DNA from 3 places in the Catenibacterium sp. CAG:290 genome. Region 1 is predicted to be linked to each of the others. Evidence: predicted binding sites of a transcription regulator. Region 1 holds the regulator's gene; each other region holds the start of a gene.
What was found. The regulator Rex, encoded in region 1, represses fermentation and respiration genes when NADH is low (regulators of the CRP and FNR family bind a similar motif). The targets are predictions, from matches to a motif close to GTGAANNNNTTCAC.

Region 1 (10,897 bases):
TATTCTTATTTGGAATGCCAATCGTGACACTCTTGATCATGCTTGGTACCATTTCTCTTGCAGAATCAACTTCTGTGGCAGTAAAGAAACAGGTTAAAGAAAAGATAGAGTATTATAAACGTCGTTTAAAACTATTAAAAGAATGTAAACTATAAAAAAAGTCAGAAACTAATTCGTTTCTGGCTTTTCTTCTACCTTTTCCTGATATTTTGTATTGAAGATATCTTCTTCATCAAATTCAGATTCAATTTCTTTAAGTTCTGGTAATTCATCCAAGCTTTTTAAGTTAAAAGCATCCATGAATTCATCAGTAACACCATATAAGACTGGTTTACCTGGTGAATCATCACGTCCTACTTCTTTAATAAGGGCTTGTGCTAAAAGCTTACGAATCATTGATTCACAGCCTACACCACGTATTTCTTCAATACGAATTCTAGTAACAGGCTGATAATAAGCCACAATAGCTAATGTTTCTAAGGCTGATTTAGATAGTTTTCTACCACTTGTAGTCATCATCTTCTTATAATAGACATCATGCTGAGGCAATGTTACCATCTTATAAGTACCACCAAAATCACATATATCTACACCCTTAACTGTTTTAGAAGCATAAAGAGAGAGTAATTCATCCATCAATTCATATGCTTCTTTCTTAGTGATTTCTAATGCTTCTGCAACATCTTTAATTGTAACACCTTCATCACCATAGATATAAAGCATACCTTCTATGACTGATAAATACTCATTCTTGTCCATAGCTTGTTCCTTTCAAATAAATCTTTTCAAAATTACCACTTTGAGTAATCAATAACTCACTGTTTTTCACTAAGACTAGAATAGAAAGGAATGTGACTATCGCAAAATAGCGGTCTCCTTCATCAAACAAGTCTTCAAAATCAACAGTTTTATCTTTATGACGTAAGAAATAGCTTCTGATCTGTTCAGTTCTTTCATCAATAGATATTTCTACACGTGCAATCTTTGATTCAAGGGGCTGGAGTAATGCACGTCTTTGCATGACTCTTTGCATTGCCTTGATGAGATCATATACTTCCATTCCCTCAGGAATAGTTTCTTCACCACTAGGAAGATATTCTTCAAGTGCTGAAGGTATTTTAGAATGCATTGTCTGACGTTTATCATAAGAAGCTTCAAAGGCTTCTAAGATACCGTTAATACGGTTCTTTTCAATCAGTCTTTCAATCATTCTTTTTCTTTCTGCTTCATAATCATCTTCTTCATCTATTTCTGGCTTAGGAAGTAATAGTTTACTTTTCATTTCAATAAGCCAGGCTGCCATAACTAAATATTCAGAGACAGCTTCTAAGAGTGAAGGATCCATTGTTTGAATATAAGCGAGATACTGGTCACATACAGCCGCTACATCAAGATCAAGAAGATCCATGTCATGTTCTTTTATTAGATGAAGCAAAAGATCAAGCGGCCCAGTAAACTGGTCTACAGTGACCTGGTATTCCATATCTTTACTCCTATTTATATAATTTATCCATCTGTTTCAATAATGGGAATCCAATAATGATTTCTAATGGAATAATAAAGCATGCCTTAATCACACGAATACTTACAGATACCACAAATGGAATGCCATACATGATCTGTAGCCAGAAAGGTATTAAGCAGAATGTAATTGCAAGTTCTACTAGAATAACACTTAATAGCCAAGTACCAAATAATGACACATCATTGTCTTTCATATTCTTTGTGCGTTTCAACATGAACAAGATAAAACCTATAGAGGCAATAAGGCAGAGTCCAATCATAACACCTTTTTGTAAGAATGTTAATGTATAAGTGACTTTACCGATAGAGATTGTTTTTTGTAAAGCAACAAAAAGCGATCCTGCTCCACCAAATAATGCAATCATGAGACATACAATCTTACTGAATCGTTTTCCATCTACATTCTTTACTTTTACAGCAATCAGTGATGGGATTAAACCAATCAGTACCTGATTGAGTGTAAATCCAAAAAATGGGAATCCTGTTGGGGATATCACTAAGCCAAGTAAATCAGTAATTAAACCAATGAGATAAGCATAGCTTGGTGAAAGAATCACACCTGCTAACATAACAGGAATATATTCAAAACCAATCTTTAAGCTTTCAGCACCAAATAACGGTACCATAATAGTAAGTCTCTTCAAAATCAATGTGATGATAATAATTAAAGCACTAAATGCGAGCTTTTTGGTATTTCTTCTTTCTAATGGGTAAAACTTAAAACAGTAAATACCAAGTAATACTAAAATACATACAATAATAATTTGAATCATTTTTTAAATGCTACAATAAACAAATGTTTCTGTTTCAACCTATCGCTAGTCCACAGACGTTAATTCCGATCATCTCTGACCGTACACTTGCCTTCTTATAGGCTCCTCCTTTTCTTTTTTTAACAGTTATTACGGTCCTCGCCTTTAATAAAAGCGATAATGTTTTCACGTACTTCAAGAATCAAACGATGTCTTGCTTCTACTGAACCCCATGCAACATGTGGTGTGAAAACGACCTTTTGAGGATCAACACTATATAAAGGACTTGTTGAAGGAAGTGGTTCTTTTTCAAATACATCTAAACCTGCTCCAGCAATAAGGTTATTATTTAATGCATCACTTAATGCTTCTTCATCGATAATAGGACCACGTCCTACATTAATGAGATAAGCTGTATCTTTCATCTTCTTGAAAGCTTCTGCATTAAATAAATGTTCTGTCTCTTTTGTAAGAGGTGAATGAATAGAAATAATGTCACTTGTTTTAAGTAATGTATCAAAATCCACCTGCTTGAAGTGTTCATCCTGATGATGTCCAGTTGTAGAATAATACTGCACCTGACATCCTAATGCTTCCGCAATACGTGCAACGCGCTGACCGATTGCGCCTAGACCAACAATTCCCCAAGTCATAGTAGATAGTTCATGAAACGAGTAACCAAAGAATGAAAAGACCTTATCCTTTTCATATTGATGTGATTTTACATAACTATCATAGCGTGATGTATGTTCAATAAGTTCTAGACATAATGCAAGAGTAAGCTGGGCAACAGCTTCAGTAGAATATCCTTTCACGTTGGCTACTCGAATTCCCTTTTCTTTTGCATAATCCAAATCCACATTGTTTGTACCAGTGGCTGTTACAGCAATCATCTTAAGATATGGACAGCGGTCAATTTCTACTTTTCTAAACAGATTCTTATTTGTAATAACAATATCTGCATCCTTACAAAGAGAAATAACATCTAACTGGTCTACATTTTCATGATAAGTCACTCTTCCAAGATCATCAAAGATATGTGTATCCACATCTTTTCCAAGTGTTTCTACCTGCAAGAAGACAATACGAAGTTCCTGATGTAATAAATCAAGAATTTCTTCTTTTGTATGGTCCTGCATCATCTTACCAAAAATAATACATTCATTAAAGTCTAAAACTTCAGCTTCGTGTAATTTCCCACAAACTTTTCCATCAATCATCTCATATGTGAGCATTCCACCCATCATGGCCATTCCTAATGCTTTAGAAGTAATGCCTTCATCATCATTTACGGCCTCTAGAATCACTTCTTTAAAATGTGGATCTGCTTCAATTGATGCTTCAATAACATCTTTTAATGTATCATGCTTTAAAATTTCTTTTCTAAATGCATCATGATAAATAAAAGGTAATACAATGTCATAAAGTTCCATAGGAACAGGTTTTGCATATCCCTTTGAGAAGTTATATAAAATCGCAATCCCTAATCGCTCATCTTTCATTTTATCAACTAATTTCATTCATCTTCCTCCATTAAATATACTTCAACACGTTGTCTTTCTGCTTTCTTTTTATCATCATAGAAGATCAGACATGTTTTCATCTTCTTATCCATATAATCATAACGTAATACATTATAAGAATAGTAATGACTTTCACTTTCTTTTAAGCCACCTGTTGCACTTCCTGCTGAGATATAGTATGTACCTTTTTTATTCATGAAATAAGGCACATGCTTATGACCATGAAGCACATATTTAATATGACGCTGTGTGAGCCATGTGGCAAACATTTCTGCATCTACAAGTGCCTTAGATTTATCCAATATACTTCCAAATATAGATTTTTCACGCCATTGTATTTTTAAGAAGTCTGACTTAGAGACTTTAAATACATGATGATGTAGTAAGACCACAATCGTATAATCTTCTAGATTTTCTATACCTGCAAGTTCTGAGTCTATTTGATCTAATTGTCTTCTTGTGATCATTCCTCTAGCTAAATTACCACCAGCATTAGAATCTATCTTTACAAGTACAATCTTATCTTTTTCTATAACCTTGATCTTTTCACCTAGTAAATAGGCTATGACTTTTGTACGTTGTCTTCCACCAATACTCAAGCCTTTTACTATCATATCATGGTTACCTAACACAAAGGTGATATCTGCCTTATATCTCTTTCTAATCATTGTCATAAAGCCATTGGCCTGATACATATTCTTTGTATTAGGAGAGTTCATAAGATCTCCTGTAATAAAGACCTGCTTTTGATGAGAACTCTGTGCATATTGATCACATTCATCTAATGAATCTAGTAAATTAGAGACTGCTTTCAGCTTCTTTTTAGGACCTAGATGTAAATCAGATAAATGATAAATAAATGAAGAATGACTTTCTTTATTAAACATTGTCTTCTCATCAATTCTCTTTTGTAATGCCTTTGCCTGAGAAATACTATGTAATGGGTAAAAGGATGCATGTTTAGAATTAAATATGAGTCCTCCAGGCCATTCATCTGCATAAAATAAAGCTTCAAGTAGTCCAGGGAATGGGTCTAAGAAAGACAAGTCTTCCTGCTTAAAAGGTTTGCTTATTGTAAAGATATAGTCCACCCCTGTAAAAGAATAGTCTTTAATTTCTTTATTAATACCAGGAATAAGAAATAAGAAAATCTTATCTTCAAGGAAAGAACGGATACGTTGTAAACCTTCTTGCAAATTAGTATGTGTCAGCATGGATATATCCTTGATTGTCATACCAGGACGAATCATGCTGAATGAATACTCATCAATCATATCGAGTTCTCTTATTTCTATATGATGATCTCTTAACCACTGTCGATAATCATTAAAAGATTGGTAATCCAATAAAGCACGAGAAAAAGCACGGTCATGATGATAAATCATATTAAAAAAAGCATTAATACCACTAAATTCATCCATAATAGTACTTCCTTTAAGAAAAAAGACCACATATGTGGTCTTTTAGAATTTTAAGTTACGTGGTGTACGTGGGAATGGTTCTACATCTCTGATGTTAGCCATACCAGTTAAATACATTAAGAAACGGTCAAAACCTAAGCCGAATCCAGCATGCTTACATCCACCAAAGCGGCGTAAATCCATATACCACTGTAGTGTTTCTTTGTTCATGCCCTTTTCATCCATAAGCTTTTCAAGAACATCATAACGTTCTTCTCTTTGTGAACCACCAACTAATTCACCGATGCCAGGCACTAATAAGTCACAAGCTGCAACTGTCTTGTTGTCATCATTTAAACGCATATAGAATGCTTTGATTTCTTTTGGATAATCTGTTAAGAATACAGGACCACCTACAACTTCTTCACAGATATAACGTTCATGTTCAGCATTTAAATCAATACCCCATTCAACCTTGTTGTCAAACTTCACATCAGCTTTTAATAGATGATCAATAGCTTCTGTATAAGTCATACGTGCAAAGTGAGAATCTCTAACCTTTGTGATACGGTTGATACAGTCATGGTCAACCATCTGTTCAAAGAATTTCATTTCTTCTGGAGCATTATCTAAGCAGTACTGAATACAGTATTTAACCATTTCTTCAATTAAACACATATCATCTTCAAGATCAGCAAATGCGATTTCTGGTTCTACCATCCAGAATTCACTGGCATGTCTTGATGTATTTGAGTTTTCAGCTCTAAATGCAGGACCGAAAGTATATACATCTCTAAATGCCATTGCGAATGCTTCTACATGTAACTGTCCTGTTACTGTTAAGTAAGCTTCTTTTTCAAAGAAATCCTTAGAGAAATCAGTATCATCGATAGTTGTGACTCTAAACATTTCTCCAGCACCTTCACCGTCATTAGATGTAATGATTGGTGTATGTACATAGACGAATCCCTGATCCTGGAAGAACTCATGAATAGCCATAGATAATACAGATCTTAATCTGAAGATAGCATAGAATGAGTTTGCTCTTGGTCTTAAATGAGGGATTTCTCTCATAAATTCAAAAGAGTGTCTCTTCTTCTGTAATGGGTAATCACTATCACAGTCACCTTCAAGAATAATTTCAGTGGCTTCTACTTCAAATGGCTGCTTTGCATCAGGTGTTAATTTTAACTTACCTAATACATGAATAGCTGAACCAGTTGCGATATGTGAAACTTCATCGAAGTTCTTTAATTTTTCTTCTAAATAAACAACCTGACAATTTCTAAAATAAGAACCATCATTTAATGCGATGAATCCTAGTTTACCACTATCTCTATTTGTTCTTACCCATCCTTCTAATTCTACATACTCTACGTTATCTGTTTCTACTGCGTTATCTGCACGACAGATTTCATAAAGTTCTCTTACTGTCATAAATTCAAACATCCTTCTTACTCCTTTGTATTTGATTTCATTTTTAATTCTAATTCTTGTATTGCGACAACAACATCCACATTCTGTACCTCTACTCCCTGAGGCACAATAAAATGAGAGTGGGTGAAGTCTACAATGCCTTTAATCCCTAATGCTACTAAGCGGTCCACCATTTCCTGTACATTATCAGAAATTGCGAGAATCGCAATCTTACAGTCCTTAGGAAATGTTTTTTCCAAATCATCACTCTTATGAATCTTGACACCAAAACGTTCACCTTCAATATTAGCATCTTTATCATAAGCACAGACAATCTGTCCCACTGTATATTTCCAGCGGTTATATTTCAAAATAGCTGATCCTAAGTTACCTACACCAATGAGAATAATAGGTTCATCAAGTCCTAAACCTAAGAAATCACTGAGCGTTTCAATCATCTCTTTTGTATCATAACCATAGCCTCTTTTACCAAGTGTATTCTTCTGAGGCAAAAAGCCAAAATCACGACGAATAGTCGTATCCTGGATATGAGTAACTTCTGCAAGTTCACTCGATAAGAAGTTTTCTTTACCTTCATGTCCCATAACTCTTAAAGCCTTCAAATAAACAGGAAAACGTGTCATCGTCGCACGTGAAATTTTCTGTTTCTTTTCATTACTCATAGTTGTCTCCTACACTTTCCGCCTCTAAGTCATAATCCGGCTTAACAGATAAGTCCAAAGGGGCAAACATATTATATTTATACATAATACTTGCAGCAGATGCAATCATTGCTGCATTATCTGTACAATACTTCAATGGTGGAAAAATAACAGGAATATCACTTGTACTCATTTTTTCTCTGAGACCTTTGTTCGCACTTACACCACCTGCTACAATAATCTGCTTTACACCAAGATCATGAGCAGCAGCTAAAGCTTTAGAAGCAATCGTATCCATAGCCACATCCTGGAATGAGCAGGCTAAGTCATTGCCATTGATTTCCTCTCCTCTTTGGTCTGCATTATGCTTTAAGTTGATGACAGCGCTCTTTAAGCCACTGAAGCTAAAGTTATAGCTTCCATCATCAAGTGGTTTTGGAAGTGTATAGCTATGAGTTCCCTCATGTGCCATTTTATCTAATACAGGTCCTCCAGGATATGGAAGATGTAGAACACGTCCTACCTTGTCATAGGCTTCACCAATTGCATCATCAAATGTTGTACCGATGACCTCAAAAGAGAATTCCTTTTTCATATAAACAAGTTCTGTGTGTCCTCCTGAAACAACTAATGCCATTGCAGGATATTCAATATCATTGACGAGTTCATTGGCATAAATATGCCCCGCAATATGATGTACACCAATAAGTGGTTTATTTAAATAAATAGCGAGTGTCTTAGCTTCCTGCATCCCAACATGTAAAGAACCTACAAGTCCTGGTCCTTTAGTGACTGCAATTGCATCAATCTCCTCAATAGAGATATCTGCCTGGCTAAGTGCTTCCTTTAAAACAGTGCTGACACATTCAACATGCTTACGACTGGCAATTTCTGGTACAACCCCACCATATTGTTTATGGATATCAATCTGTGATGCAACAACATGACTTAATAACTCTTTTCCATCCTTAAGGATTGCAACACTCATTTCATCACAGCTTGATTCAATAGCAAGAATAACAGCCATTATTTTTCCTCCTTTCTTACCATGAGATAGGCATCCTCATGGTCTGCATAATAATCTTTACGTATAGCACATATCTCATAGCCATACTTCTTATATAAACGAATCGCACGTTCATTTGATACACGTACTTCCAAACTATAATTCATACATCCTTTATTATGTCCTTCTTTTAATCCATAATCCATCAATAACTTAGAAAGGCCTTTTCCCTGATAATTTGGATCAATACCAATTGTAGTCAATTCACAGTTTTCATAAGCATACCAGAATCCTGCATAACCAACAATTTTATCATCTACAAGAACATAATAATGAGCATAATCATTTGTTTTTAGTTCATGAAGAAAATCTTCTTTAGACCAGGCAGGGGTAAATAATAACCCTTCTAGTCTTTCAATTTCATCAAGATCTTCTTCCTGCATTTCTCTTAATAACATGCTTTCTTAGCCTCAACATCTTTAATATAAGTTGGTACTAATAGATCAACATTCTTGATTGGATCAGCCATCTGACCTAATGCATAAATATTAGCACAAAGATCACATTCTTTTTCATCTAATCCAAGACATCCTACTTCACCCACAAGTTCAAAGTCTTCATATTCAGCACGTAAGTGGGCAAAGTCTTCTAAAGTCACGACCTGTTCCTTAATTAAAGGAAGACCATTTTCATAAACACCAACAAAGACCTTATGTCCTCTTGCATCAATAACACTTAATGCCTGATTCATACCAGCATAAGCAGCTAAAGAACTGACTGATTTAATTCTTACATCAGATACTGCAGCAAGTGTCTTGGCGATAGTCATTGCGACTCTAACACCTGTATAAGAGCCAGGTCCTGATGTGATAATCATTTCATTGACATCCTTTAATGCAATATGATGACGATCAAGCACTTCCTTTAATGTAGGAATTGCTTTTTCTGATTGTCTTCTAGAACCTTTTTCCTGGAAGGCTTCTAGACACACATTATCTTGATATAAGCCTACAGCTAAATAACTATTTGATGTATCCATCACTAAACTAATCATGCGTAACCTCCCTCACATAGTTCTCATATTTTTCACCGATAGGGTGAAGCTTTAAAGAACGTGTTTCATCTTCATTCTTTATTATTTCTATTTCTAATCTTTCTTCTGGAATAATGTCTTCAATAAACTGTGGCCATTCAATCACACATAAGCCATCATCTTCAAACATCTCTTCAAACCCCAGATCATCATCTGCCCCTTCTAGGCGATATGCATCAAAATGATAAAGGGTCATACGTCCAGAATAAACCTTCACAATAGTAAAAGTTGGAGAATTGATGATCTTCTTGATTTCAAGTCCCTGTCCTATTCCTTTTGTGAATGTAGTCTTACCAGCCCCTAAATCACCTGTTAATGTGATAATAGAATGGGGAAAGATTGTTTCTCCAATACGTTTACCAAAAGCAATCATTTCAGCTTCATTTTTTAAGTTTATCATTTTTAGTTCCTCTATTTTTCATCATCTGCTGATACTTATTATACCACTCCTGAGCAAATCCTGCACGAAAAGGACCAGATGCATTCATCGTCATCACAATCAAACGATTGAGCTGTTCATGGAATATCTCATCTAATTCATCTGAATATTGATATTTAATACGATGAGCCGCATATTCACCTTCATCTAAGACCTTATAACGATAGCCAGGCCATACCTTTAAATCAAGGTCATAATCAATATATTTAAGTGCTTCTCCATCATATAATATAGGAGAGGCAATATTACAATAATAATAGATACCATCACTTCTAATCATACAAATTACATTATACCATCTATCCTTAGGAAAATAACAGATAGCTGGTTCTTTAGTGACCCAGGAACGACCATCTGATTCTGTAACTAATGTATTATTATTTATACCGATAAAATGGCGATCTGTTTCTTCTAATATCTTACAGCGTGACCACGTACGATGTGGTTTACCGTCATGTTTATAGCAATGGATGAGCACATCCTGCCCCACTAATGAATTCTTCATAATCAAACCTCTTTCAACCTATCGAATATCATAGCAAAAAACAGGTGAAATGTACATAAACCTCACCTGTTTTTTCCTAAATAAAGCCTTTTTAAGTTATTGTTTTGTTTTTATATAAAAAAAACAGTGGTCTCCCACTGTTAAATAGCCTTAAATGCTTTCTGAAGTTTTGGATAAATAAGTGCAAATACTACATAAGTTAAAATAAGTGTACCTACATTATAACCAATGTTGTATAAGAATGAATAAACCCAAGGGTTCATGTTCTTAGGTGCATAGCTTGCAAATAATACAGCACCAGATAATAAATGTGAAATGAACTTAAGGATCATTCCTACGAATATTCCTGTATAAACTTCAGTCTTACCTGATTTAAAATTAGGAATAAAGCCTGCAATACCAAGTGCTGATAATGGTACAAGATAGTCTAACACAACAGACCAAGGTCCATAATATAAAGCAAGACCTAATACAAACTGCATAGCAGTGGCACCAACACCTACAATAATTCCATACTGTGCACCCATTAAATAGCTTGCAAGTACGATTGGTAATAAACTTAAAGTAATAGAACCAC
Region 2 (10,897 bases), on a different contig from region 1:
CACCTCCAAAAGAAAAAACACTTTAATCGTGTTTTTCTTCATTTTCTTTTTGACTTTCCTCTTCTGGAATAATAAGTCTTAATAATTCAATTCTGTTTTTATCAATCTTTTCAATAATAAACATACAGTCATCTACATAAACCTTCTGATGAGGGTTTGGTGAACCATTCACTTGACCTAAGACAAGACCACCAATAGATTCAAATTCTTCAGAAGCGAATTCTGTACCACAACGGTCATTGACTTCATCTATGTTTAAACTGCCGTCTACTAAATAGACATTCTTAGAGATTTTCTTTACTTCTTCACTATTGTCATCATATTCATCATCGATTTCACCAACGATTTCTTCAACAATATCTTCTAATGTCACAATACCAGCCATAACACCATATTCATCTAATACAACTGATAAAGAGACATGCTCCTTACGCATAGAAGCAAAAACATCTGAAATATGATTAAATTCATAAACGAAATAAGCATCTCGCATATAATCCTTTACCTGGAAATGTTCATGATCAACAGGCTTCATTAAGATATCCTTGATATGTAATACACCAACAATCTCATCACCTTCTTCTGAAAGAACAGGTAAACGAGAATACTGTGATTCCTGTAATACAGCAACAACTTCATCATAAGTCGCATCATAATCAACTGTAGCCACGTGAATACGTGGTGTCATGATTTCTTTAATATCAGTATCACCAAAATCAAAGATATTATGCATCATTTCTTTTTCTTCATCTTCTAATACACCTTCTTCATGAGACACGTTTACAATTGTTTTTAAGTCTTCTTCAGAAAGCGTAGGTTGTGGATCAATATTACCACCTAATATATGAATTAAGCCATGAGACACTGCAGTTAAGATAACAACAACTGGTGTAAATATAAAATTTATAAATTGAATAAAGCGACAGAATCTATAACATAATGCTTCTGCTTTACTTACAGCTAAAGTCTTTGGTGTAATTTCACCAAAAATAAGAATCATTAACGTAACAAACCCTGTTGCAACCGCAACACCTGTTCCTTCATTACCAAATACACTAATTACAAAAGATGTAGTTAATGAAGAAGCTAAAATGTTGACAAGGTTATTGCCTACTAGAATTGTACTTAATAAATGATCTGTATCCTCTAGAAGCTGAGACACAATTAAAGCTTTTGCATGATGAGGATCCTCTTCATCCTCACTTACAGTTTTTACTCTAATCTTAGAAACAGACATAAATGCAGTTTCTGCACTAGAAAATAAGCCTGACAATCCTATCAATATAATAAAAATAACAACCATCATTATCTGACTCGAGTCCACGACACTATCATACTCCTTTAATAACTATATTGAGTGCTATATACAAAAGCACAATTCTATTATACATTTTTTATAAGAAACATCAATAAAAAACAAAAAGGAGGAACAAATGTTCCTCCCGATGAACGATTATTATTTAAGTAATGATCTATATAATGCTTCAATATCTTCAACTGAAGTATCTCTTGGGTTACCTGGACGGCAAGCATCAGCATATGCATCCTTAGCTAACTGAGGAATATCTTCTTCCTTAACAACACCCTTAAGAGTCATTTCGATACCAACATCTTCACCTAACTTCTTAACAGCATCTACAGCAGCTTTACGGTATTCTTCCTGAGTCATACCATCAACACCTTCAACACCCATTGCCTTAGCGATGTCTTTATACTTTTCACCAGTATATTCAGCATTGTATTCCATAGTTGTTGGAAGTAAGATTGCACAAGCTTTACCATGAGGCATATCATAGTAAGCACTTAATGTATGAGCCATAGAATGGTCAACACCTAAACCTACGTTAGAGAATCCCATACCAGCAACATACTGACCTAAAGCCATACCTTCACGTCCTTCAGCAGTGTTTTCAACAGCACCTCTTAATGAACGAGCGATGATTTCGATAGCTTTAATATGGAACATATCTGAAAGTTCCCAAGCACCTTTAGTAATATAACCTTCGATAGCATGAGTTAAAGCATCCATACCTGTAGCAGCAGTTAATCCTTTTGGCATTGAAGACATCATTTCTGGGTCAACAACAGCAACTACTGGAATGTCATGATTATCTACACATACGAATTTACGTTTCTTTTCAACATCAGTAATTACATAGTTGATTGTAACTTCAGCAGCAGTACCTGCAGTAGTAGGAACAGCGATGATTGGAGCACAAGGATTCTTAGTTGGTGCAACACCTTCTAATGAACGTACATCAGCAAATTCAGGGTTTGTAATGATGATACCGATTGCTTTAGATGTATCCATTGAAGATCCACCACCGATAGCTACGATACAGTCAGCGCCTGCTTCTTTAAATGCAGCTACACCAGTCTGTACGTTTTCAATAGTTGGGTTTGGTTTAATGTTGCTGTAAAGAACATATTCAATACCAGCTTCATCTAATAAATCAGTTACTTTCTTAGTAACACCAAACTTTACTAAATCAGGGTCAGAAGCAACAAATACTTTCTTAAATCCTCTTGCTTTAATTTCTTCAGGAACAGCTTTAATAGCACCTGCTCCATGATAACTTGTTTCATTTAACATGAACTTATACATGATTATCGATCTCCTTTTAATTAACTTTTCTGACTTCATGTTAACATTGTAAGTGTTATCATTCAAGTGACAGATAAGTGGATTTGTCACTTTGTGAATAAATTTACAAAAAAAGACAACTGATTTTCATTTCTCAATTGTCTTTTCTTTCCCACAATATTCAATTTTACTTACGCTTACTTTAATTGACAGATTATTCAGTGATTCTCTTTTTTGTAGTTAATACAACTGCTGCTAAAGCACTTACTAATAATAATGAAGCATATAATGCAGCATTCATAGTATCACCAGTCTTTGGTGCTTCTTTCTTTGTAGTAGTTGTAGTATTTGTTTTCTTGTCATCTTTTGCTACAGGTGCATTAGGTGTAATTGTAGTTGTACCTTTATTTTCTGCAGGTTTTGTAGGTGTAGTAGGCTTAGCTGGTGTAGTAGGAGTTACAGTTGGTGCTGGAGCCTTTACTGAAGTTTCTACATACATAGACTTATATTTATCCTGACCGTTTAATTCGAATGCAAATACAAATTCAATTTCAGAATACATTGTCCAATCTACTGCAATCTGATGTCCAACATCATCATCATCATCCCAATACAAAGTTTTCGCATTCATTAATGCATCTTTAGTAAATGTAATCTTACCTTTACCTTCTTCATTTACTTCTATTTCAGATTGAACTTCTAAAGGTTCGCCATAACCATTTGCATCATAAACATACATTTCACCATTGGAAACTGTTCCACCTTTAGCATCTACTTCAAAGACAATATCACTATCTCCTGTCCATTTAGATTTAGGGTAAGTAAAGTGATTTCTGGTTCATAAGCTGCAGGTGCAGGTGTAGTTTCAGGTGCAGGTGTAGGTGTAGTTGTAGTTTCAGTAACAGCTGGAGTTTCTCCAGTTACTACTACATCTTCTGCAAATACTGCTGTAGTAGATAATGTTGTTACTGATAAAGCACAAGCGACTAACATAGTCATTAATTTCTTGTTCATAATCGTTTTCTCCTTATTCGATTTGTCCCAAAAAGAAGTCTTTTCAATTTTTTATAATGCAAAAATGCATAGAATATCTATTAAAAATAAATAATCCCTGTCGATACACTATAAGTATATCAAAAAGATCAGAGTGTCCCTTCATATGTATTTCTTCTGTCCATTATAAGCGTAAAAATGTTTATACATAATTGTCTACCCTTCTTATAGATTACTCATATAACCCTTTTCAAGACTAACCATATTATAACTCTTTTATTTCAACCATACAAAAAAAATCATAAAAAGTTAATATATTGAATGAATATTCTTTTATACAGCAAAAAAGAGACCTTACTTCAGATCTCTTAATAGTTCATCTAACTTTGGTGGTAATGCTTCTATCAGCATATCAGCTAATTCTTCAGGTTTCAGCTTATATCCTTCTGTTGCCCAGTCTACAGTCATAGTAATAGACCCATGACAATACATTTCTAATAAAAATTCTATATCTGATGGGATATTATTACCTAGTTTTCTCTTAATAATATTCTGATAGAAAGTGAGAATACAGTTATAATCATAGTTTTCTACATTATTATAATCTTTAGATTTAAATGCTTCTTTAAAGAATACTCTATCATGATAAATGAATTCAAATTTCTTAGTAAGCCCTTCTCTTAAAGTTTCACTATTGCCAATCTGTAAGAAAGACTTATCCGCCAATACTTCAAAATACCAGTTCACAAGATCATATTTATCACGAAAATAACGATAAAATGTCTGTCTAGTCTTACCGCTCATTTCCACAATATCAGTCACTGTGATCTTATCAAGAGACTGATGATTCATCAATTGTTTGATGCATTCTGCAAATATATATCGTGTATCTCCCAAAATTCTCACCGCCTTTGTAACATTATAACAAACCCATCTCTAAAAATAAAGAAGACAACCCCAATAGAGGTTGTCTCTTAATGATTAAAGTTCGATATCACAAAGTTCTGATGCTAAACCAATGTATGATGCAGGTGTCATATCTAATAAAGTCTGACGATCTTCATCACTTAACTGTTCTAAGCTCTTTGCGAATGCCTGAATATCTTCCTGAGAAATATTCTTACCACGAGTTAAGGCCTTAAGTGTATCATAAGCATCTGGTACACCATATTTTCTTAACATTGTCTGGATAGGTTCTGCAAGAACTTCCCATTTTTCATTTAAGTCTTTTGCAAGCTTTTCTTTATTTACAACACACTTAGCTAAACCGCCAGTTGTTTCAGAAATAGCCTGTAATGAATATCCGAAGCATAATCCTAAGTTACGCTGACTTGAAGAGTCTGATAAGTCTCTCTGCATTCTTGACTTAGGAAGCTTGTTAGATAATGCAACACATAGATTATTTGATAAATCAATGTTTGCTTCAGAGTTTTCAAAACGGATTGGGTTAACCTTATGAGGCATAGTTGAAGAACCAACTTCACCCTTAACAGGAATCTGTTTAAAGTATTCCATTGAGATATATAACCACATATCTACATCTAAGTCAGCCAATACATTATTGAAATGACGGATACCATCTAAGATATGACAAGTATAGTCATGAGATTCAATCTGAGTAGTTAATGGATTGAATGTAAGTCCTAAATAGTCTTCTACGAATTCCTTATTTAATGTAGGCCAATCTTCGTTAGGGAATGCTGTTAAGATAGCACTGTAGTTACCAGTTGCCCCATTGAATTTTGCTTTAATCTTGATATTTTCAATGTTTTCAATACTAGAAAAGAAACGATAAGCATAGACTTTGAATTCTTTACCAATAGTTGTAGGTGTAGCAGGCTGTCCATGAGTATGTGCAAGCATTGCATCATCCTTATGATCAACTGCTAATTTATTGATCATTGAAGCAAATTCTTTAGCTGCAGGTAACCAAACATCCTTTAAGCCATGTTTAATCATACATGCATATGATGTATTGTTGATATCTTCAGAAGTACATCCGATATGTACATAGCTTTCTAAATGTTCATAACCTAAAGCTTTAAGCTTTTCATCAATAAAATATTCTACTGCCTTAACATCATGTCTTGTAACAGATTCGATTTCTTTAATTCTCTTGAAAGAATCAAAGTTGAAATCTTTAGAAATCGCAAGAATATCATCTACCTTGTTAGGATCAACCCTGTCTAAAGTTTCTGTATGAAGGTGATCCAACTGGAACTTCAACCACTGGATTTCTACAAACACTCTATACTTAACAAGTGCATATTCACTGAAATAATCAGCTAACTGATCTTTAATCTTGCCATAACGTCCATCTAGAGGACAGAGTGTCATACTTTCAAATTCTAATTTATCCATTCGTTATTCTCCTTTAAAATACTTCACGCCGGCTTCAAATAACTTCTGATCCATTTCACCGTAGATGTTAAGGTCTCTGTTTTCACCCTGACGTTCAGAATGACCCATCTTACCTAATACTCTACCATCTTCAGAAACGATACCTTCAATACCATACATAGAACCATTAGGGTTATATGGAGATTCCATAGTAACATTTCCATTTGGATCAACATACTGGAATGCTACCTGACCATTATCAATTAACTGATCAAGCACTTCCTTAGGTGCAACGAAACGTCCTTCACCATGAGAAATAGGGATAATATGTTCATCACCTAACTCTACATTAGCAAGCCATGGAGACTTCACGCTAGATACTCTTGTAGTCACCATCTGAGATAAGTGGCGTCCAATTGTATTGAATGTTAGAGTAGGATCATCTTTGCTCATATCCTTAATATGTCCATGAGGAAGTAAACCAAGTTTTACTAATGCCTGGAATCCATTACAGATACCAATCATTAAGCCTTCACGATTGTCTAATAAATCATCGATTGCAGCCTTTAATCTTGGGTTACGTAATACAGTTGCAATGAACTTACCTGAACCTTCAGGTTCATCACCAGCTGAGAAACCACCTGGTAGCATCATGATCTGTGCATTATGGATTGCTTCTTCTAATTCATCAACAGACTTCTTAATATCTTCTTCTGTCTTATTTCTAATAAGAACAAGCTGAACCTTTGCACCTGCTTTTTCAAATGCACGTTTAGAATCAAATTCACAGTTAGTTCCTGGGAATACAGGAATAACAACATTGACTTCATCATACTTCTTAGAAGCAAACATCTTGCCTCTTTCATTGCAGTCACCAGTACGTACTTCTGTAGTAGGTGCTTTTGCTGTAGTAGGATATACAGATTCTAATGGCGCACAGTTGATTTCATATGCATCATCAAGTGTCACTTTCTCACCCTTATATGATACAGCCTTTTCTTCATTTGTAGAAGCAATAATACGAACATTTTCATATCCTGCAACAACTTCTGCGTTGTCTACTTCCACAATGATATGTCCAAAGTTCTTTTCAACTAAGTCATTAAGTGTTAAAGCATCATCAAATGTGACACCAATTTCATTACCAAATGCCATCTTATAAACAGCTTCAACTAAACCACCGTCTTTAACTGTATAAGCTGAATAAGCCTTACCAGACTGAATCAATGCTTCTACAGCATCAAACTGTTTTCTTAAAGCTTCAAAGTCAAATACATGGAATTCATCCTTTGGAAGCATGAATTCGACTAATACATGTCCTGCTTCTTTTAATTCAGGAGTGATGACTTTATGTACATCTCCACCAGTAATTGCGAATGATACTAAAGTTGGAGGAACATCTAAGTCTTCAAATGAACCTGACATAGAATCCTTACCACCAATTGAAGGTAATAATAATTCTTCCTGAGCACGATAAGCACCAAGTAATGCACTAAATGGTTTACCCCATCTCTTAGGATCATTTAATAGCTTTTCAAAGAATTCCTGGAATGAGAAACGGATTGTATGCCATGTACCACCCATTGCGATGATCTTTGCGACAGATTCTACAACTGCATTGATTGCACCATGATATGGTGACCATTCAGAAATAAGTGGGCTATAACCATAACTCATTAATGAACATGTAGTTGTTTCTTTTCCTAATACTGGAATTAATGCAGCCATACCTTCAGTTTCTGTACGATAAGTCTTACCACCAAATGGTGAAAGAACAGTACTATTACCGATAGAAGAGTCAAAACGTTCTACTAGGCCCTTCTGAGAAGCTGTAGATAAACGTGATAATACTTCTTTAGTTGTTTCAGTAAAGTTTTCTTTTGCTTCTGGATTGAATGGTGCTTTATCAAAATCAGGTAATTCTACATGGATATCCTGATAACGCTTAGCTCCTGCTTCATCTAAGAAGTCTCTAGAGATATCTACAATAGTATCTCCCATATATTTCATAGTTAAACGGTTCTTATCTGTAACTGTTGCCACCTGTACAACTTCAAGGTTTTCATCATGAGCAGCCTGGATACAGAAGTCTTTATCACATTCATTGATGACAATAGCCATACGTTCCTGTGATTCACTAATTGCAAGTTCAGTACCATTTAAACCTTCATATTTCTTTAACACTGCATCTAAGTTGATATCAAGACCAGGTGCTAATTCACCAACTGCAACGCTGACACCTCCAGCACCAAAGTCATTACATCTTACAATCTTCTTAGAGAATTCTTTATTTCTAAATAATCTCTGAATCTTTCTTTCTTCAACTGGGTTACCTTTCTGTACTTCAGCACCAGCAGTTTCAGTTGTCTTTAATTCATGTTTCTTAGAAGAACCAGTGGCACCACCAATACCATCACGACCAGTACGTCCACCAATTAATAAGACAATCTGTCCATTTTCAGGAATTAATCTCTTAACCTGTTCTTCTGGTGCAGCTGCAACTACAGCACCTAATTCCATTCTCTTAGCAACATAACCCTGATCATATACTTCATGTACAAAACCAGTTGTTAAACCAATCTGGTTACCGTAAGAAGAGAAACCATGAGCTGCTTCTTCACAGATCTTTCTCTGTGGTAATTTACCAGGAAGTGTATCTTCTAATTTCTGACGAGGATCACCTGCACCAGTAATACGCATTGACTGGTAAACATAAGCACGACCTGATAATGGGTCACGGATTGCACCACCTAAACATGTAGCAGCACCACCAAATGGTTCAATTTCAGTTGGATGGTTATGTGTTTCATTCTTGAACATTAATAACCAATCTTCATCACCATCAGTTGTATGAACCTTTAAACGAACTGAGCAGGCATTGATTTCTTCAGATACTTCCATATCATCCAAATAGCCACGTTTTCTAAGTTCTTTCATAGAAATAGTTGCAAGATCCATTAAAGTAAGTGGTCTCTTTGTATCCACACCATAAACAACATGACGGCTTGCTTTATATTTTTCTACATCTTTTTCTAAGATTTCTTTAAATGCACCACTTGCGATATCAATATCAGTAATAACTGTCGCAAATGTAGTATGACGACAATGATCTGACCAATAAGTATCTAATACTCTGATTTCAGTTTCTGTAGGATCTCTCTTTTCTACATCTCTGAAATAATTCTGAGTTACTTTTAAGTCATCGAAGTTCATTGCAAGACTCATCTTTTCAAGTAATGCTTCAACTTCTTCATCAGTAAAACCAATAAATCCTTCGATCACTGGAACCTTCTTGATTTCAACAACAGCATCATTTAAATCTGCTGGTTTTTCTAAAGACGCTTCTCTAGAATCAACAGGGTTAATTAAATAATGTTTAATTGCTGGTAATTCATCACTAGAAATACCTTCGATTACAATAAGCTTTGCACATTTAACCTTAACGCCTTTTTCACCAGTTAATAACTGGAAGCACTGTTCACAGGCATCTGCTCTAGCATCATACTGTCCTGGAAGATATTCAATCGCAAAACTTACAGCTCCTTCTGGAATTGCATATTCTTCACGATATACTTCATCTACCATTGGCTCAGAAAGAATAGTAGGAATACCTTCTTCTAATACTTCTTCAGTAATACCCTGAAGATCATAACGGTTGACAACTGTTAAGTTAGAAACGTCAGTTAAACCTAGTCTTGTCATCAAATCATGTTTGATAGAGTCTGCTTCAACCGCATTTTCTTTTCTTTTTTCTACATAAACGCGATAAACTTTAGCCATGTTATCCTCCTAATGTAAGCCAATATCTTTACGCATATACATGCCATCAAAATGAATGTTTTCAATTGCATCATAGACTTTCTTTCTTGTTTCTTCAAGATCATGTCCTAATGCACAAACATTTAATACACGTCCACCATTTGTGACGATTTCATTGTTTTCATTACGTTTAGTACCTGCATGGAAGACAACGATATCTTCTGGAAGATGATCTAAACCAGTAATGACTTTACCCTTTTCATAAGATCCAGGATAGCCTCCACTTGCAAGAACAACACATGTTGCCTGTTCATCTTTCCACTTAACATCTACATCTTTTAATGTATTTGTAGCACATCCATACATCACTTCATATAAATCACTTTCAAGTCTCATTAAGATAACCTGAGTTTCAGGATCACCAAAACGAACATTGAATTCTAATACCTTTACATCCTGATCCTTGATCATTAATCCAATAAAGACAACACCACGATAATCCATATGATCTTCATGTAAGCCTTTCATGAATGGATCAAGAATCTTTTCTTTGAAAGTCCCTTCCATACCTTCAGGTAAAAATGGGTTAGGTGATACAGTACCCATACCACCAGTATTTGGACCTTCATTATTATCATAAATCTGTTTATGGTCTTTTGCAGATACCATAGGTACGATCGTATCATGGTCTACAAAACATAATAGAGAACATTCAAAACCAGTTAAGAATTCTTCTAAAACAACCTTCTTACCAGCTTCACCAAAAGCACTGCCATCAAGCATCACTTTAAGTTCTTCTTTAGCCTGCTGCTTTGTTTCACAGATGACTACGCCCTTACCTGCTGCAAGACCATCAGCCTTAACAACAACAGGAAGATCAAAAGCATCTAATGCTTTAACAGCTGATTCATAATCAGTCACTTCTTCATACTTTGCAGTAGGAATATTGTGCTTTTTCATGAAATCCTTAGAGAAGGCTTTAGAACCTTCAAGAATAGCTGATTCTTTTCTAGGACCAAATACTTTGTGTCCTCTTTCTTCTAAATAGTCAGCAAGTCCCATACATAATGGTACTTCAGGACCAATAACAGTTAAATCAATACCCTTTTCTTCAACAGTCTTTAAGATAAAAGGCATATCTTCTACACTACCTGGAATACATACAGCATCCATACCAGGATTACCAGGAATAGCATATAATTCAGTAACATGTTTACTCTG
Region 3 (10,897 bases), on a different contig from region 1:
TGTTCATTCAAGTGATGACTTTGATCTTTCTTTAATAGAATTACAAAAAGAAGTAAACAAATATCTCAATGATTAGAGTGGTTTATCCACTCTTTTTTTATATGACAAATGTCATATTAAAGATATGACTTTAGACAGATGGAATGAAAGCGTTTGAATGCTAGAATGTAGTCACAGGAGGAGAAAAGAAATGAAATATGTAGTACTTGTAAGCCATGGTGAGTTTGCAAAGGGATTAGCCAATGCACTTAGCATGTTAGCTGGAGAAAAGAAAGAAGTCATTGCAGTTGGATTAGAGAATGGTAAAACTGCTGATGAATTCGCTGAAGTATTTAAGGAAGCAGTAAGTCCTATTACTGGAGAAGATGAAATCATTCTTCTTGGTGATTTAATTGGTGGATCACCATTAACTACTGCACTCAATGTAATCAATGAAAAAGGTTTAACAGATAATACAGTTGTCCTTGGTGGTATGAACCTTCCACTTGCATTAACTACAGTATTAATGAAGGATAACATGGATAAGGAAATGCTTCCTCAGGCAGTACTTGGTGAAGCACATGAAGCATTAAAAGAATTTAAACTCGCATCAGATGATGACGAAGAAGACGATATTTAAGGAGGAAAATAAATATGTCAGTTTCATTTATTCGTATTGATGACCGTATGATTCATGGTCAGACTTGTACTCGCTGGGCTAGAGAATATCCTTGTGATGGTTTAGTAGCAGTTAATGATAAAGCAGCAGGTAACAGCGTATTAAAGGCTGCTTATAAAGCTGCAAGTGGTAAAAAGACATTTGTCTGGACACTTGATGCTTTCGCTAAGAAATCTCAGAAGGTATTAGACTCTGATACTCAGTATTTCTTAATCACTAAGAACCCTGTTGATATGGCTACAATTCTAGTAGATCAGGGATTCAAGTGTGGTATTGATACAGTTATTGTTGGTCCTTGTAATGACCGTGAAGGCGCTGTAAAGCTTGGTAATAACCAGTCTATTACTCAGGAAGAAGCAGATGCATTCGAAAGAATTTCTAAAGCAGGTTATAAAATCAAATTTGCCTTACTACCAGATGTTTCAATCGGTACATGGGATGATTTCAAAGGTAAATTCGGTTATTAACAAATATTATATTTAAGGGAGAAAAAAATTATGGAAATTAGTTGGTTTCAAGCTGCCCTACTTGGCCTATTTGCTTGTTTATCAAGTATGCCAGGTTTAGGTGGTACTTCTATTGGTAACTACACTTTAGGTAGACCTTTAGTTGGTGGTTTAATTTGTGGTTTTATCTTAGGCGATTTAAAGACAGGTATTCTTGTTGGTATCGCTATGCAGTTAGTTTATATCGCATTAGTTACTCCTGGTGGAACAGTATCTGCAGACGTTCGTGCTGTCAGCTACATTGGTATCCCACTAGCAATGATTGCGGTTCATTCTTATGGTTTAAATCCTGCTTCAAGAGAAGCTCAGGGTCTTGCTACTTCATTCGGTTCAATGGTTGGTACATTAGGTACAGTATTATTCTATGGAACAGCTACTATCAACTTAGCATGGCAGCATATTGGCTGGACTGCAGTTGAAAAAGGTGATTTCAAGAAATTATACACAGTTGACTGGGTACTTCCTTGGATCTCACATATCATTTGTTCATTCATTCCAACATTAATCATGTGTAAAATGGGTGCACCAATGGTTGACTTAATCAAGACTTACTTACCAATGGATGGTCTTGCTATGAAGACATTATTCACTGTTGGTTCATTATTACCATGTGTCGGAATTGCTATCTTATTAAAACAGATTGTAACTAAAGCAGTAGATTTCATCCCATTCTTCTTTGGCTTCACTTTAGCTGCTTCACTTGGCATTAACTTAGTATCTGCAACATTAGTTGCTGCATTATTCGCTTTAATCAATTACAAAATCAAAATGCTTTCTTTATCAAAACCAGCTGTTGTTGCTGCAGATGATTTAGATGATGATGACGAGGAGGATATCTAAAATGGAAAAGAAGATTTCAAAGAAAACTCTATCAAAATCATTCCATCATTGGTACTATGGTAACCTTACATGTTTCTCACAGGAACATATGCAGACTTTTGGTTATTTAACATCAATGTTACCAATTATCGAAGAGTTATATGACAAAAAAGAAGATCAGGCAAAAGCTTTAAAAACATATACAGCTTTCTTTAACACTGAACCTCAGTTAGGTACTGTTATCGTTGGTGTTACTGCTGGTCTTGAAGAAGCACGTGCAAACGGTGCTCAGGACGTAGATGATGAAACAATTAATGGTTTACGTGCTGGTTTAATGGGTCCAATCGCTGGTATTGGTGACTCATTAGTAGTAGGTACTGTTATTCCTATCTTATTAGGTATCGCTTTAGGTATGAGTACTGGAGGATCTCCTCTTGGTGCTATCTTCTATATCATCGTATGGAACTTATTCGCATACTTTGGAATGAAGTTCTTATACTTCAAAGGTTATGAACTTGGTGGTAAAGCCGTAGACTTCTTAGTAGGTCCTCAGGGTGAAGCACTAAGAGAATCTATCACAATGCTTGGTGGTATCGTTATTGGTGCTGTTGCAGCTACTTGGGTAAGTATTAAAACTTCATTCACAATGACTGCAGCTGGTGCAACTAAGCCTTTCTTAGAATTACAGAAAACATTAGATGGTGTATATCCTGGATTCTTAACAGCAGCATTCGTTATTCTTTGCTGGTATCTATTAGCTAAGAAGAAAATGTCTCCTATCAAAGTAATGTTATTACTTGTAGTTGTTGCTTTCGTAGGTGTTGTTATTGGATTCTTCAACCCTGGATTAAAATACTAATACAAAGGAGCGTTCTATCATGAATAAAGAGCTTAAATTACATTATGTAGAAGAAGTAAAATATCAAACTAAGATGCTTAACAACTTAAAGAGATGGCTAAAGTGTTCAATCATTTTTTCCTCATTATTCCTTGCGTTCATTTTATTTGGACCTACATCTCTCATAACAAGAATCGTAGGTATTGTTGGTATGGTACTTTGTGTGATCATATCTGTGATCATTGGGCTTGGAATTAGAAATGGTAGAAACAACGTTAATAAGATATTAGATTTAATTCAATAATCCTATCAACTTATAAATTTAATTATATGAGCATCACTGATTGTGATGCTCATTTTTTTGGAGGTAACAATATGTATCAATGTATATTAAGTGATATTGATGGCACATTACTTACAGATGACCATCATATGAGTCCTAAAACAAGAGACGCTATTAAATCTTTAGATATTCCTTTCTTACCTGTCTCTGCAAGAAGTCCAGAAGGTATATATCCAATACTGAAAGAAAATGATATTGTTTGTCCAATGATCTGTTTTAGTGGAGGACTCATCTTAGATGAAAAGGGACAGGTATTGTATGAAAACGGGATGAACTTTAAACAGACAGAAGAAGTCATTACTTTTATTAAAGAAAAGAAGTTTGATTGTACTATTAATATTTATGCATTACATGATTGGTTAGTAGAGGATAAAGATGATCCTCGTGTATTAAGAGAAGAACGTATAGTAAAAGCTGAAGCACAGAAAGGTACACTTTCTTCTTTAGATCCTTCTAGAAAAATACATAAGCTATTATGTATGTGTAATCCTCTTTATACAAAAGAGATAGAAAAAAGCTTAAAAGATAGATTTCCTCATTGTTCTATTGCTTGCTCTTCAGATATCTTAATAGAAATCATGAATGAAGGAGTCACTAAAGCAGATGCTATTAATCATCTATGTGATTATTATTCTATTAATAAACAGGATATTGTCGCTTTTGGTGATAACTATAATGATAAAGAGATGTTAGAGAGTGTAGGAATGGGTATTGCGATGGGAAATGCGCCTGATGATATTAAAAATATCGCAAAAGACGTAACAAGTACCAATAATCAAGATGGCATTTTCAAAGCCCTACAAAAATTAAATATTATATAGAAGAATTCTCCGTTTAGATGTAGTATAATGTAAGCAATTACGGAGGAATAAAATATGAAAAGATTATTGAATTGTACAACAAGTGAAATGCTTGCAATGAATGGGGAAGAATTAAAACAGTCTATTCTTGCATGTGAAGGAAGAACTGTCATGACTGAAACAGTAGTGGCTATTCCACCATTATTAGGAGACTTAACGAATGCGGAACTCGCTGTTTCTTTTGGTAGTGATATGGTTCTTTTAAACGTATTTGATTGCAATAATCCAGTGATCAATGGTTTACCAGAATGTGATGAACCAGTTAAGAAGTTACAGGAATTAATTGGTAGACCAGTAGGATGTAACCTTGAACCAGTAGACTTAGATGCTGATATGCTTGAAGAAAGACAGACAATTGCATCTGGTAGACAGGCAACTGCAGAAACATTTAAAAAAGCACAGGAATTAGGATTCAACTTCATCTGTTTAACAGGTAACCCAGGTGTTGGTGTGTCTAATCATTCTATTGCAGCTGCAATTAAGGAAGCTAAGAAATATTTCAAGGGCTTAATTATTGCCGGTAAGATGCATGGTGCAGGTGTTAATGAACCAGTTGTAGATTTAGAAGCTATTAAGGAATTCATTGATGCAGGTGCTGATGTGATCTTAATGCCAGCTGTAAATACAGTACCAGGATTATCTGAAGCAACAGTGACTAAAGCATGTGAATATATTCATGCACATAATGCTTTAGCATTATCTGCAATCGGTACAAGCCAGGAAGGTGCAGATACTGAAACAGTCAGAGAAACTGCAATTGTGAATAAAAGATGTGGTGTAGATATTCAGCATATCGGTGATGCTGGATGGTGTGGTATGGCTTTACCTGAAAATATTATGACGTTAAGCGTTGCCATTAGAGGAAAAAGATGGACATATCACAAAATTGCTTCATCTGTAAACAGATAATTGGTAAGAATAGTATTTTTGATTGTATATAAATATTTAATTGTGCTATAATTCGTCGTAGGAGGATGATAATTAATGGATAAATTAACAATTAGAGATATTGATGTCGCAGGCAAGACAGTTCTTGTACGTGTAGATTTCAATGTACCAAGAGACAAAGACACAGGAGAAATTACAGACGATAACAGAGTTGTTGCTGCATTACCGACAATCAACTACTTATTAGATCACAACCCAAAGGCTGTTGTACTTTTCTCTCACTTAGGTAAGATCAAGAAGGAAGAAGACAAAGCTAAGAACGATATGGCTGTTGTTGCTCCTAAACTTGCTGAATTATTAGGAAGAGATGTTAAGTTCGTAAACGCTACTCGCGGTGCTGAACTTGAAGAAGCAGTTAAGAACGCTGAAAACGGACAGGTTATCTTAGTTCAGAACACTCGTTATGAAGCTGGTGAAACTAAGAACGATCCTGAATTAGGTGCTTACTGGGCATCACTTGGTGATGTATTCGTAGAAGATGCATTCGGTTCAGTTCATAGAGCTCATGCTTCAACTGTAGGAATCGCTGCTCATTTACCAGCAGCTGCAGGTTTCTTAGTAGAAAAGGAAATCGCTTATATTGGTAAGGCTGTATCTGATCCAGAAAGACCTTTAGTAGCTATCTTAGGTGGTTCTAAAGTATCTTCTAAGATCGGTGTAATTGAAAACTTATTAAACATTGCTGATAAGATCATTATCGGTGGTGGTATGTGCTATACTTTCGCTAAAGCTCAGGGACATACAGTTGGTTCTTCATTAGTTGAAGAAGATAAGGTAGACTTAGCTAAGTCATTCATCGAAAAGGGTGGAGATAAGTTAATCCTTCCAATCGACTCTGTAGTAAGCAGTAAGTTTGGTGAAGATGGAGATATCAAGGTTGTTGGTGAAGATGTACCTGAAGGATACATGGGTCTTGATATTGGTCCTAAGACTGTTGAATTATTCGCTAAAGAACTTGAAGGTGCTAAGACAGTTATCTGGAATGGCCCTATGGGTGTATTCGAAATGCCTAAGTTCGCAGAAGGTACTAAAGCTGTATGTAGCATGTTAGCTAACCTTAAGGGTGCTAACACTATCATCGGTGGTGGTGACTCTGCAGCTGCTGTTAAGCAGTTAGGATTCGCTGATAAGGTATCTCATATTTCTACTGGTGGAGGAGCATCATTAGAATATATGGAAGGTAAAGTATTACCAGGTATCGCTGCTATCAACGATAAATAATTTTTCGAGGAGATATAATTTAAAATGAGAAAACCAATTATTGTAGGAAACTGGAAAATGAACCATGGCATCGCAGAAACAAAGGAATTTGTTGCTGCTGTTGATGGTAAAGTAACTGATAAAGCTGATTGGGGTATTGCTACTCCTTTCTTAGATTTAGCAACTGCTAAAGAAGGCGCAAAGAACTTAATCGTTGCTGCTGAAAACTGCCATTTCAAAGACAGTGGTGCTTATACTGGTGAAGTAAGCGTTGGAATGTTAAAAGAAATCGGTGTTGAATGGGTTATCTTAGGACATTCTGAAAGAAGACAGTACTTCGGTGAAACTGATGAAACTGTTAACTTAAAGATGCTTCAGGTATTAAACAACGGTATGACTCCAATCGTTTGTGTTGGTGAATCTTTAGAAGAATATGAAGCTGGAAAGACTCATGATGTAGTTAAGACTCAGGTTGTTGCTGCATTCAAGGATGTTACAGCTGAAGCTGCTGAAAGAGTAGTTATCGCTTATGAACCAATCTGGGCTATCGGAACTGGTAAGACTGCAACTAATGAAATCGCAGAAGACGTTTGTGGTTACATTAGAGGTGTAGTTGCTGAACTTTATGGTCAGGACGTTGCTGAAAAAGTAAGAATTCAGTACGGAGGATCTGTAAAGCCTGCTACATTAAAAGCTTTACTTGAACAGCCAAACATCGATGGTGCTTTAGTTGGTGGAGCATCATTACAGGTTGAATCATACGTAGCTATGATCGAAGCTTTAAACGACTAATTATTTAAGAGATGATTCCTTTGAAATCATCTTTTTTTATGTATTAAATACAATTAGTGGTATACTATAACTAACTCATTGAAAGGAGCAGTATTATGGCAGAAACAATGAAAGAACGTAAAGATATGGATCCACAATATATGTGGGACCTCTCAACACTTTTTAAAAATGATGAAGAATGGAATAACGCATTACCTGAACTTAATGAAATGATTAAGAAACTACCTGAATATCAGGGTAAACTCAATAATGCGAAAACAATCAGAGAATTCTTTGATTTTGATACACATTTAGGTAGAAAGTTATCTGATTTCTATTGTTATGCATCACTTAGAAATTGTGAAGATACAAGAGATAGTGACGCACAGGCAATGGAAGCAAAAGCGTATCAAGTCTATACAGCTTACGCAACAGCAATCAGCTTTGCTGAACCAGAAATCCTATCACTTGATGAAGATGTTTTAGAATCAATTGTACATTCAGAAGACTTAAAGCCTTATGCATTCAATATGCAGAAGTTATTAGATCAGAAACCTCATGTATTAAGCGCAAAAGAAGAAGCACTTCTTGCCGCCTTTACAGAAACATTAGGGGCTCCTAGTAAGATTTCTGAAAGCTTACAGGATGCTGATATGACATTTGAATCAGTGACTGATTCAAATGGAGAAGTCCATGAACTCAACCAGTCTAACTATATTCTTTTACAGATGAGTGAAGACCGTACACTTAGATTAAATGCCTTTAAATCTTTCTATAAAGGATTTAAGCAGCATATTAATACCTTTGCCTCTACATATAATGCATGTATTAAAGAAGCAGTGGCAGAAGCACAGGTGAGATATTATGAGTCTTCACGCGCAATGAGCATGGCTTATGAACATGTACCAGGTGTAGTGTATGATAGTTTAGTCGATACAGTAAGAAAGTTCATGCCTGAAATGTATCGTTATGTACGTTTAAGAAAACAGATGCTTGGTTTAGATGAACTCCACTATTATGATGTCTATACACCATTAATTGCAGGTTCTTCTAAGTCATATACTTATGAAGAAGCACAGCAGATGGTATTAGATGCAGTCACACCACTTGGTGAAGACTATGTCAATAGAGTAAAACAGGCTTATAAAGATAGATGGATTGATGTTTATCCTAATAATGGTAAACGTGGTGGTGCTTTCTCTAGTGGTACTTATGACTCTAATCCATACATTCTAACAAGCTTTACAGGCACATTAGATAGTGTCAGTACAATTGCCCATGAAATGGGTCATTCACAGCATACATGGCTTTCTAACCATACACAGACACCACAGAATGCAGACTATACACTCTTTGTGGCTGAAGTCGCTTCTACAGTCAATGAAAACTTACTTATAGAACAGTTATTACAGAAGACAACTGAACCTAAAGAACGTTTGGCTTTATTAAACCATTATCTAGAAGGTTTCAAGGGCACTGTATATCGTCAGACAATGTTTGCAGAATTTGAAAGAGATGCACATGCCATGGCTGAAAGAGGAGAAGCCATCACTGCAGCAAGCATGAATACATTATATAAGAACTTGATCAAAGATTATTTTGGTGAGGATCTAGTCATTGATGATGAAGTACAGTATGAATGGGCTAGAATTCCTCATTTCTATAGACCATTCTATGTATATAAGTATGCAACAAGTTATTGTGCAGCAGTTGCTTTAAGTGAAGCAATTCTTAATAATGAAGAAGGTGCTGTAAAGAAATACTTAGAATTCTTATCAATGGGTGGTAGTGCTTATCCATTAGATGAATTAAAGCATGCAGGTGTAGATTTTAGTACACCAGAACCAGTATCTAGAGCTTTAACTAAGTTCAGTCAGATTCTAGATGATGTAGAAGAAACATTAAAGAAACTATAAGAATGAGAGATTAGCATGGATTCAAAAAAAATAATTCTTTCAATTTTGTTGATCATATTAGTTCTAGGATTGATAGGATTGTATTCTTACTATAATTTTTAATATGACGTGAGCAAGAAGTCATAGGACAACCCGAAAGGGTTGTTTTGTTTTATGGTATAAGTAAGATAAAGAAAACATTTATTGACGGTATAAATACACATAATATAGAGAAATGTTAACATAAAAGTACTAGTTATTTTGTATAAGAACCTTATTATATGAAATGAAACATCTAGAAAACTTATTATGGATAGACTTAGGAAGTAAAGACGATTACCGAATACACTTTGGTGATACACCTATCACAAGATTAATTAGAAAGATTGTAGGATTAGATAGAGAAGCTGCTATGGCTGAGTTCTCACGTTTCTTAGATGATCAAAGCTTGAATTCTAGACAGATTCACTTTGTAGAATTGATTGTAGATTATATTGTGAAGAATGGTTTCATTGAAGATAGGAAGGTCTTGTTACAGGATCCTTTTAAGTCAGTTGGTAGCATGAGTGCCTTATTCAAGGATAAGATGAATATTGCAAGAGAGATATTAAAGACTGTAGATACGTTTAGTGAAAGACTTTAAAAGAAAACGTTCACAATTTTGAGAGTATTCTATCACTATAAAAAATAATTATAATTTAAATTTTTGATAAAAACTAAGCAGAAAAATACCTAATCGGATATCCCTAAACTTCAAACGTTTACAGTAAATGCATTTTATAAATTGTGTAAATTTTCACAAAAGTATGCTTGTTTTTTCACAAGAAATCATGTATAGTGAACTTACAAAATATGAAAAAGAAATATTTTGGTCAATGGAGGATATAAAAATGGCTGATAAGAAAGTCGAAAAGAAAGTTGAAGAATGGACAGAAGAAAAGACTGATGCTTGCATTGATGAGTTAGTTAATAACGCATTAACAGCATTAGACGAATTCGAAGGTTTTGACCAGGAAACTGTTGACTACATCGTAGCAAAGATGTCAGTTGCTGGTCTTGATAAGCACGGTGTTCTTGCAGAAGCTGCAGTAAAAGAAACTGGCCGTGGTGTATTTGAAGACAAAGCTGTTAAGAACTTATTCGCTTGTGAATATGTTACTAACAACATGCGTCATACAAAGACTGTAGGTATTATTAATGAAGATCCACTTACTGGTATCACTGAAATCGCTGAACCAGTTGGTGTTGTTTGTGGTATCGTTCCAGTAACAAACCCAACTTCTACAGTTATCTTTAAGTCTTTAATCGCTATGAAGACTAGAAACCCAATCATCTTCTCATTCCACCCAGGTGCTCATGACTGTTCAGTTATGGCTGCTAAGGTAATGTTAGATGCTGCAGTAAAAGCTGGTGCTCCTAAGAACGTAATCCAGTGGTTACCAATGAAAACTATGTATGCAACTAGTGCATTAATGAATCATCCAGGTGTTGCTACTATCTTAGCTACTGGTGGTAACGCAATGGTTAAGGCTGCTTACTCTTGTGGTAAACCTGCTTTAGGTGTAGGTGCTGGTAACGTTCCTGCATACGTAGAAAAGTCTTGTAAAATCAAAATGGCAGCAAATGATATTTATTTATCAAAATCATTCGATAACGGTATGATTTGTGCATCTGAACAGGTAGTTGTTGTAGATCACGAAATCTATGATGAATTCAAGAAAGAACTTGGTCGTTATCATGTACATTTCTGTAATGCTGAAGAAAAGAAGAAACTTGAACAGTTCATGTTCGGTGCAACAGCATACAGTGAAAACGTAAATGAAGCTCGATTAAACAGCATCGTTCCAGGTAAGAACGCTACTTGGATCGCTGAACAGGCTGGTTTCAAAGTACCTGATGATGTTCAGATCTTAGTTTGCGAAGTTAAGGAAATCGGTCCTAACGAACCAATGACTAGAGAAAAGCTTTCTCCAGTATTAGGTATGATCAAAGCAAACTCTACTGAAGATGGTATTGAAAAGGCTGCTCAGACTGTTGAATTCAACGGTTTAGGACATTC

Region 2: fucO (lactaldehyde reductase) is a predicted target of Rex. The motif match lies at 2,699-2,712, and genes of this name have one in related genera.
Region 3: adhE (bifunctional acetaldehyde-CoA/alcohol dehydrogenase) is a predicted target of Rex. The motif match lies at 9,625-9,638, and genes of this name have one in related genera.

Annotation. Positions count from the first base shown of each region.
Region 1 covers NZ_FR898764.1:1,584-12,480, reverse strand. Annotated here, with positions in the region: gene QVO42_RS00580 (hypothetical protein) at 1-155, shown strand, start outside; gene scpB (SMC-Scp complex subunit ScpB) at 169-759, opposite strand; gene QVO42_RS00570 (segregation and condensation protein A) at 746-1,483, opposite strand; gene QVO42_RS00565 (folate family ECF transporter S component) at 1,494-2,297, opposite strand; gene QVO42_RS00560 (NAD(P)-dependent oxidoreductase) at 2,417-3,796, opposite strand; gene QVO42_RS00555 (metallophosphoesterase family protein) at 3,793-5,220, opposite strand; gene asnS (asparagine--tRNA ligase) at 5,263-6,648, opposite strand; gene QVO42_RS00545 (redox-sensing transcriptional repressor Rex) at 6,654-7,298, opposite strand; gene tsaD (tRNA (adenosine(37)-N6)-threonylcarbamoyltransferase complex transferase subunit TsaD) at 7,291-8,304, opposite strand; gene rimI (ribosomal protein S18-alanine N-acetyltransferase) at 8,304-8,741, opposite strand; gene tsaB (tRNA (adenosine(37)-N6)-threonylcarbamoyltransferase complex dimerization subunit type 1 TsaB) at 8,732-9,337, opposite strand; gene tsaE (tRNA (adenosine(37)-N6)-threonylcarbamoyltransferase complex ATPase subunit type 1 TsaE) at 9,330-9,776, opposite strand; gene QVO42_RS00520 (DUF402 domain-containing protein) at 9,757-10,320, opposite strand; gene QVO42_RS00515 (energy-coupled thiamine transporter ThiT) at 10,461-10,897, opposite strand, start outside.
Region 2 covers NZ_FR898773.1:9,608-20,504, reverse strand. Annotated here, with positions in the region: gene QVO42_RS01955 (HlyC/CorC family transporter) at 23-1,306, opposite strand; gene fucO (lactaldehyde reductase) at 1,457-2,605, opposite strand; gene QVO42_RS01945 (LPXTG cell wall anchor domain-containing protein) at 2,799-3,323, opposite strand; gene QVO42_RS01940 (hypothetical protein) at 3,356-3,598, opposite strand; gene QVO42_RS01935 (TetR/AcrR family transcriptional regulator C-terminal domain-containing protein) at 3,932-4,474, opposite strand; gene purB (adenylosuccinate lyase) at 4,559-5,938, opposite strand; gene QVO42_RS01925 (phosphoribosylformylglycinamidine synthase) at 5,942-9,697, opposite strand; gene purD (phosphoribosylamine--glycine ligase) at 9,707-10,897, opposite strand, start outside.
Region 3 covers NZ_FR898816.1:50,636-61,532, reverse strand. Annotated here, with positions in the region: gene QVO42_RS06105 (extracellular solute-binding protein) at 1-76, shown strand, start outside; gene QVO42_RS06100 (PTS sugar transporter subunit IIA) at 191-619, shown strand; gene QVO42_RS06095 (PTS sugar transporter subunit IIB) at 634-1,125, shown strand; gene QVO42_RS06090 (PTS mannose/fructose/sorbose/N-acetylgalactosamine transporter subunit IIC) at 1,156-2,004, shown strand; gene QVO42_RS06085 (PTS system mannose/fructose/sorbose family transporter subunit IID) at 2,006-2,842, shown strand; gene QVO42_RS06080 (hypothetical protein) at 2,862-3,125, shown strand; gene QVO42_RS06075 (Cof-type HAD-IIB family hydrolase) at 3,197-3,985, shown strand; gene QVO42_RS06070 (DUF7916 family protein) at 4,040-4,933, shown strand; gene QVO42_RS06065 (phosphoglycerate kinase) at 5,009-6,193, shown strand; gene tpiA (triose-phosphate isomerase) at 6,218-6,964, shown strand; gene pepF (oligoendopeptidase F) at 7,060-8,859, shown strand; gene QVO42_RS06050 (type I restriction-modification enzyme R subunit C-terminal domain-containing protein) at 9,125-9,481, shown strand; gene adhE (bifunctional acetaldehyde-CoA/alcohol dehydrogenase) at 9,729-10,897, shown strand, end outside.